One region of the Brachymonas sp. J145 genome, then DNA from elsewhere that is predicted to be linked to it. Evidence: predicted binding sites of a transcription regulator. Region 1 holds the regulator's gene; the other holds the start of a gene.
The links. Region 1 encodes FNR, which switches genes on or off when oxygen is low (the NO sensors DNR and NnrR bind a similar motif). Its sites were predicted from a motif close to TTGATNNNNATCAA; they were not measured.

Region 1 (3,834 bases):
GCGGCCACCATCAGCGCCGAATACAGCAGGCCACAAGGCAGCAGCGCCCATAGCATGCCGACGAGCACCGGGCCAGCCACGCCGCCCTTGCGCTGCAAGGTCTTCACCTTGTCCCAGACGCGCCGCGCCGAGCGCTCCAGCCAGGCCGGCTGGCGTGCCTGTACCAGCAGCACCAGGCCCAGCAGCAGCGCGGCAATATGCACCATGGTCCAGACCGGACGCAAGGCAGCGCTCTGCGTCGTCAGCCAGCCCAGCGCCTGGATCGTGGCGGCGGCCACGGCGCCCAGCGTCGCATAGCCGATCACTCGTCCGAGCTGGAACAGGCCCATCGCCGTGGTCTGCTGTCGCTGCTGTTCTCCAGCCGTATAGCCAATGCCGGCACAGGCGGCACCGCACATGGCAATGCAATGCGGCCCCCCTGCCAAACCCATCAGCAGGGCCGTGATCGCCATCGAAGTCTGCATGAACGTATCCTCATCCGGCCTGCCAGAACTGCCGACAGGCCTGTTGCTGGCACGCCAGCTGCCTCGCAGCGCATGCCCTGATCCTACCCCCGTGGCAGGTATCAGATGATTTTAGAGAATTTGGTCGCTGAACGCGCATCCTGCAGGTATTTGTCAAACAGCATGGCAATGCCGCGCACAAAATACCAGCCCTGCGCCGTCACCGTCAGGCCCTGATCGGTCAGCTGTACCATGCCTTCGCGCTCCTTCTCCTGGAGCATTTCCAGTTCCCGTGCAAAGTATTCGCGGAAACGGATCTCCGGGTAAGCCTGCTCAATCGCTTCAAAGCGCAACTCGCCCTGGCACATGATGGCCATGATCACGCTGCGACGCAGCAGGTCGTCGTTGGTGAGTGTCAGGCCGCGCACCACCGGGAAATGGCCACGCTCCAGCGCATCGTAATAGTCGTCCAGCGACTTCTCGTTCTGGCTGTAGGTCGCACCAATGCGGCCAATCGCCGATACACCCAGACCGATCAGGTCACAATCCGGCTGCGTGCTGTAGCCCTGGAAGTTGCGGTGCAGGCGGCCCTGCTGCTTGGCAATCGCCAGCGCATCCCCGGGCAGCGCAAAGTGGTCCATGCCCACATAGACATAGCCGGCCTCCTCAAAGGCCTTGAGCGACTGCGCCAGCATCTGCACCTTCTCGGCGCCAGTCGGCAGCGTATAGGCATCAATGCGGCGCTGCGGCTTGAAGCGCTCTGGCAGGTGCGCATAGGCGTACAGCGCGATACGGTCCGGGCGCAGTTCGCGGATCTGCTCCAGCGTGCGCGCAAACGAGGCAGCCGACTGCATCGGCAGGCCATAGATCAGGTCGGCGTTGATCGAGTCAAAGCCGATCTCGCGCGCTGCTGCCACCAATGCAAACACCTGCTCGGCCGGCTGGATGCGGTGCACCGCCTGCTGCACCTGCGGGTCAAAGTCCTGCACGCCAAAGCTCAGGCGGTTGAAGCCGAGCGCGTGCAGTGTCTTCAGGCGTTCGGCATCCACCGTGCGCGGATCCACCTCGATGGAATACTCGCCACCCGGAATCAGCGTGAAAGCCTTGCGGATCATGCCCATCAGGCGACCCAGGTTCTCATCATCCAGGAAGGTCGGCGTACCGCCACCAAAGTGCAGCTGCGAGATCGTCTGCCCTTCGCCCAGCTGCGCTACATGCAGGTCGATGTCGCGCTGCAGGTAGTCCAGGTACTCGACACCGCGCTCCTTGTGCTTGGTGATGATCTTGTTGCAGGCACAGTAGTAGCACAGCGATTCGCAAAACGGCACATGCACATACAGCGATAGCGGCGTCGCATGCGCCGGGCGCGAATTGTGGCGCTGTGCCAGCGCTGCGATATAGTCCGCTTCGCCAAAGGTTTCGACGAAACGGTCAGCTGTCGGGTAGGAGGTGTAACGCGGGCCGGGCACGTCGTAACGCGTCAGCAGCTCGGGGGTCAGTGCAGGATGGTGATTCAGGCTCATAAGGGAAATTCTAGACTTTTAAGCAAGCATGCGCAGCCGGGGACTGCCAATGGCGAACCGGCCGGATGCGTATTGCGATCCAGCAAACACGTGGTGATGGCAGCAATGTGCCCAATGTCCGTACGCAGGGTCTTGATTTGTATCAACGGAAGGGGTGCCCGTGCCATAATCGGCCGATCCACTACTGATATCAAGGGATATCGCTGCCAGACTGTGCCATGCCTGCCACCACTTTCAGCCCTCTCAAGGTCAACTGTTCCAACTGCAACCTGCGCGATCTCTGCATGCCCGTCGAAGGCGATGCCGACGATATGGATGCGCTGGCAGAGCTGATCAGCGCCCGCCGCAAGTTCAAGCGCGGTGATGTGCTGTACAGCCACGGTGAGCCGTTCACCAACCTGTACGCCGTCCGCACCGGCTTCTTCAAGACCGTGGTGACCACCCCTGATGGCCGTGAGCAGGTCACCGGTTTTCACATGGCTGGCGAAATCGTCGGGCTGGATGGCATCGTCAACGACCAGCACACCTGTGACGCCGTGGCACTGGAAGATGCCGAGATCTGCGTGCTGCCGTTCTCGCGCATGTCCGACATCTCACGCCAGGTACCGGCCCTGCAGACCCATGTCCACAAGCTGATGAGCCGCGAAATCGTGCGCGACCAGAACATGATGCTGCTGCTGGGCAGCATGCGCGCCGAAGAGCGCCTGGCCGCCTTCCTGCTCAACCTGGTGCAGCGCCTGCATGTGCGCGGCCTCTCGCAATCCGAGCTGGTGCTGCGCATGACGCGTGAGGAAATCGGCAGCTACTTGGGTATCAAGCTCGAAACCGTCAGCCGCATGTTTTCGCGCTTCGCCGACGAAGGCATCCTCGAAGTGCGCCAGCGCCACGTCCACATCATCGATCCGGAAGCCTTGGAGCGCATCGTCAACCAGCAAGGCGCATAAGCCTGCAGACAGCACAAGAAATGCCCCGCAACACCAGTTGCGGGGCATTTGTCATTGGCGGCAGGCGCTTGTCAATCTGCCTGCGACATCACTTCTCGGCGTCCGGTGCCACGCCGCCGGTCGCCGCATGGTTGCGCGCACGGTGGGCCGGCGTGTATTGGCCGCCCTTCTGTTGTACCAGCGACTGGTCTTCCACATCCTGGAACTGCGTCAGTACCTCGTTGGGTGAGCGCATGATCAGGATCCAGGTGATCAGGCTGGCGATGATGACGGCCACCGGACCGGCAATCACCATCCACACGATGGGATATTTCCACCAGACCCGGCCGTCTTCCGGGTGCGGCTGACGGTTCGGATCCTGGGAAGGGCTAGGGTTTTGCGGGGCTTGGCTCACGATAGTCTGCATCTGTCTGGTTAACGGTTGGGAACAAAGAAGGCCGCCTTTTCAGACACCGTGTCGCCACTCACGAATTCCTTCACGTCGAAGTAGATCTCGTGCGAGCCCGGCTCCATGCTGCCGTGCTGGATACGTACGCTCACGGCCTGCTGCGTCACCTGGGCCGGCGCCACCTTGAAGGTGCTGCCGCTGGCCACCAGCGCGCCCGGAATGCCGTGTACGCGCACTTCGTAGTCCTGCTCACGCTCGGTCGTGTTCATCACGCGCAGCGTATAGACGTTCTCGATCTTGCCGCCATCCACCATGCGCGCCATCACGCCACGGTCACGGATCACGTCCACGCGCATCGACGAACGCATGGTCAGGCTGACCACCAGCGCTGCCGCAATCGCCAGCAGGATGGTGGTGTAGACCAGCACGCGCGGACGACGCACACGCTCCCAGACCTGGCTGACATTCCATTTGTTGTCCATGGCATTTTGCGTGTAGTACTTGATCAGGCCACGCGGGTAGCCGACCTTGTCCAT
Region 2 (3,834 bases), on a different contig from region 1:
ATGCCGAGGCCGAGGTGCTGCGCATGGGCCGCAGCGAGGTGGAAATTCGCATCCTGCAGCTGCATCCGGAACGCTCCGTGCCGGAAGCCGAGGTGCACCTGCTGGTTGGCGTGCCGGCCAACGAGCGCATGGACTGGCTGGTCGAGAAGGCCGCAGAACTCGGCGTGTGCAGCATCCAGCCCTTGCAGACCAGCCGCAGCGTGTTGCGGCTCAAGGGCGATCGCGCTGAACGTCGTCAGGCGCACTGGCAGGCGGTGGCGGTTGCTGCCTGCGAGCAGAGTGGCCGAACGCGCGTACCGCTGGTCCACCCGCTGCGTACGCTGCCGGAGGCGGTGACTGCGGCTGCCGGCCGCAAGGCGGTGCTGTCATTCGCGCAGGGCAGCCAGCCGCTCCATGCCTGGGTGGCCGGCCAGCGCCCGCCACAGGCGGTCAGCCTGCTGTCTGGTCCGGAAGGCGGGCTTGATGCCGCCGAAGAGGCATTGGCACTGCAACAGGGCTTCGAGCCGATCACGCTGGGAGCCCATGTGCTGCGCGCCGAAACCGCACCGCTGGCCGCACTGTCGCTATTGCAGTTGCTGCCTGCCGCACAGGCATGAAAAATCCCCCGGCAGCCAGGCTGGCGGGGGATGCTGCGGTGTGCAGACGGGACCGGGCGATCAGGCCTCGGCGGCGTCAGCCTTGCGCAGGATCTGGTACAGCTCGTCCTTCAGGGCCAGCTTTTCTTTTTTCAGGACTTCGATTTCGATGTCGGTAGCCGGCTCCAGACGGGCTTCCATGTTCTTGATCTTCTGGTCCATGTCGTTATGCTTGTCGAACAGGCGCTCGAAACGGGCATCTTCGGTCTTCAGCTTGGTGATCAGGTCGCGGTATTCGGGGAACATCAGAGATCCTCTTGAGGTTGGTTGGAATGCTGAAAGCAGGGGTCCGGCAGGATCCTGCCGCATGCCTTCAGTATACCAAGGAGCGCTTCTGGCGCGAAGCGCTCCGCGTGCTCAGGAGGACTTGCCCTGGCGCAGCTGGCGCTCGTGTTCGGCCATGTCCTGTGCCACCTTCTTGCGGAAAAAGATGACGAAGAAGACCGACATGCCGATGATGAACAGGATGGTAAACAGCGACAGCAGGCCGATATCGGTGCGGAACAGTTCAGTCATCAGGACATCCATGATTTTTCTCCAGATAATAGTCAGATTACATTTGGCCACAAATAAGGGTCAGAGACCTTGACAGGTATCAAGACATTGGCAAATGCCTGAAAGTGTCCGCGTTCGGGCACCATCTACAACTACATATAGCATATGAATGTGACCATGAGCACCACAGACGATACCCAGGACAGCGCCCCCTCCTATGCCGGCGACATCACGCCGCAACAGGCCCACGACTGGCAGCAGCAGGGACAGGGCGTAATCATTGATGTGCGCACCAGTGCAGAGCACGACTGGGTCGGGTTCGTGCCGGGCAGCGAAACCCTGCCCTGGAAGGAGTACCCGACGATGGAGGTCAACCCCAGTTTTGACCAGAGCGTGCAGCAGATCGCGGCGCGTCATGCCGGCAAGTCGCTGCTGTTCCTGTGCCGCAGCGGTGCGCGCTCGATCGATGCCGCCACGCGCGCCACGGCGCTGGGGCTGGGTCCGAGCTATAACATTCTCGAAGGCTTCGAGGGCAGTCTGGATGCCGCCGGCCATCGCGGCCAGCTAGGCGGCTGGCGCTATCGCGGCTTACCCTGGCAGCAGAAATAGGCGGCCACCTATCGGTGGCATAGCGGGAATCGATTGTTGTTGCTGATGATAATCGTTATCATCTATGCAAGTCTTCCGGTACGGAAGCGCAACAGGAGATTCCCATGACCCGCATCCGCCAGCTTGTTCTCAGCCACCGCCAGACCTTGCTCAAGACGCTGAGCTATTCCGGCATGCATATGCTGGTGGCGGCGACGGTGGCATATCTGGTCACCGGCGACATCAAGGCCGCGATTGCGCTGTCCCTGCTGGAGCCGGCGGTGCAGACCTTGGCCTATGTGTTCCATGAGCGCGCCTGGGAGCGCGTGCTGCGTCGCCGCCAGTCGCAGGCAGGCCAGGCCGCCGCGAACGCACCGGAGCAGCTGGCCGGATCGGCGGCCTAGGTGCGCTGCACCTGGTAGACCGCGGTGCTGGCCAGCAGGTTGGGGCACCAGCGCACCACTTCACCTTCGTGCAGGCCGAATTTGTCGAGCACGCGCAGGCCGTTGCGGGCGGCCAGCACGCCAAAATCGGCATGGGTACCGACGCGGATGTTGGGCGTGTTGTACCACTCGTAAGGCATGCGCTTGCTCACCGGCATGCGGCCACGCAGGATCGACAGCCGGTTCGGCCAGTGGGCAAAGTTGGGGAAGGCAATCACGCCCAGCTTGCCGACGCGGGTGGTCTCGCGCAGCATGGTTTCGGCATTGCGCAGGTGCTGCAGCGTGTCGATCTGCAGCACCACGTCAAAGCTGTTGTCGGCAAACATCGGCAGGCCGGTGTCCAGATTGATCTGCAGGACATCCACGCCGCGCTGCAGGCAGGCCTGTACGTGGGCATCGTCGATTTCCACGCCATAGCCGGTACAGCCGCGCTGCTCGCGGAGGTAGGCGAGCAGCCGGCCGTCGCCACAGCCCAGATCCAGCACATGGGCACCTTGCGGCACCAGCCGCGCAATCGCCTCGATCGCTACCAGTCCGCCGCTCATGCTGCCACCCTCCGTTCAAAATAGGTCCTGACGCCTTCCAGGTATTGCGGGTTGTCGAGCAGGAAGGCATCGTGGCCGTGCGGGGCCTCGATTTCCAGGTAGCTGACGCGCCGACGGTTGTCCAGCAGGCCCTTGACGATCTCGCGACTGCGTGCCGGGCTGAAGCGCCAGTCGGTGGTAAAGCTGACCAGCAGGAAATCGGCCTGGGCACGCGCCAGCGTGCGCGACAGGTCGCCATCAAATTGCCGGGCCGGATCGAAATAGTCGAGCGCACGCGTGATCAGCAGGTAGGTATTGGCGTCGAAGTAGGTGCTGAACTTGTCGCCCTGGTAGCGCAGGTAGCTCTCGATCTGGAACTCCACGTCCTGCGTCGAGTACTTGTAGCCACTCAGGTTGGTCGATACCGCATCGCGCAGCTCGCGGCCAAACTTGCTGTTCATCACGTCATCGGACAGGTAGGTGATGTGGCCGATCATGCGCGCGATGCGCAGGCCGCGCGCCGGCACCACGCCGTGCTCGTAGAAATGGCCGTTGTGGAAGTCCGGGTCAGTCACGATGGCGCGGCGCGCCACTTCGTTGAAGGCGATGTTCTCGGCGCTCAGGTTGGGCGCGCTGGCGATCACGATGGCATGGCGCACGCGCTGCGGGTACTGCAGCGTCCAGCTCAGCGTCTGCATGCCACCCAGGCTGCCGCCCATCACGGCCGCCAACTGGTCGATGCCGAGGGCGTCCAGCAGCAGGGCCTGGGCGTTGACCCAGTCTTCCACCGTGACGACCGGAAAATCGGCGCCATAACGCTGGCGTGGGCTGATCGGATCGGCGTCGGGGTTCAGGTCGCGCGGGCCGGTGCTGCCAAAACAGGAGCCCAGGTTGTTGACGCCGATGACGAAGAAGCGGTTGGTATCGACCGGCTTGCCGGGACCGATCATGTTGTCCCACCAGCCGATGTTGTCCGGCTCGTCGGCATAGTAGCCGGCGACGTGGTGCGAGGCATTGAGGGCGTGGCAGATCAGCACGGCATTGCTGCGATCGGCGTTGAGGGTGCCATAGGTTTCGTACGCGAGCGTGAAGTCACGCAGCGTGGCACCGCTTTGCAGGGTCAACGGCCCGGCAAAGTGCATGGTCTGG

Region 2: V1261_RS01290 (DUF3149 domain-containing protein) is a predicted target of FNR. The motif match lies at 1,221-1,234, and genes of this name have one in related genera.

What each region holds. Positions count from the first base shown of each region.
Region 1 covers NZ_JAZDCI010000005.1:44,116-47,949, reverse strand. Annotated here, with positions in the region: gene V1261_RS06405 (sulfite exporter TauE/SafE family protein) at 1-464, opposite strand, end outside; gene hemN (oxygen-independent coproporphyrinogen III oxidase) at 566-1,966, opposite strand; gene fnr (fumarate/nitrate reduction transcriptional regulator Fnr) at 2,185-2,910, shown strand; gene V1261_RS06390 (nitrogen fixation protein FixH) at 2,999-3,304, opposite strand; gene ccoG (cytochrome c oxidase accessory protein CcoG) at 3,325-3,834, opposite strand, start outside.
Region 2 covers NZ_JAZDCI010000001.1:269,740-273,573, reverse strand. Annotated here, with positions in the region: gene V1261_RS01300 (16S rRNA (uracil(1498)-N(3))-methyltransferase) at 1-596, shown strand, start outside; gene V1261_RS01295 (YdcH family protein) at 657-881, opposite strand; gene V1261_RS01290 (DUF3149 domain-containing protein) at 993-1,151, opposite strand; gene V1261_RS01285 (rhodanese-like domain-containing protein) at 1,308-1,739, shown strand; gene V1261_RS01280 (DUF2061 domain-containing protein) at 1,844-2,122, shown strand; gene metW (methionine biosynthesis protein MetW) at 2,119-2,706, opposite strand; gene metX (homoserine O-succinyltransferase MetX) at 2,703-3,834, opposite strand, start outside.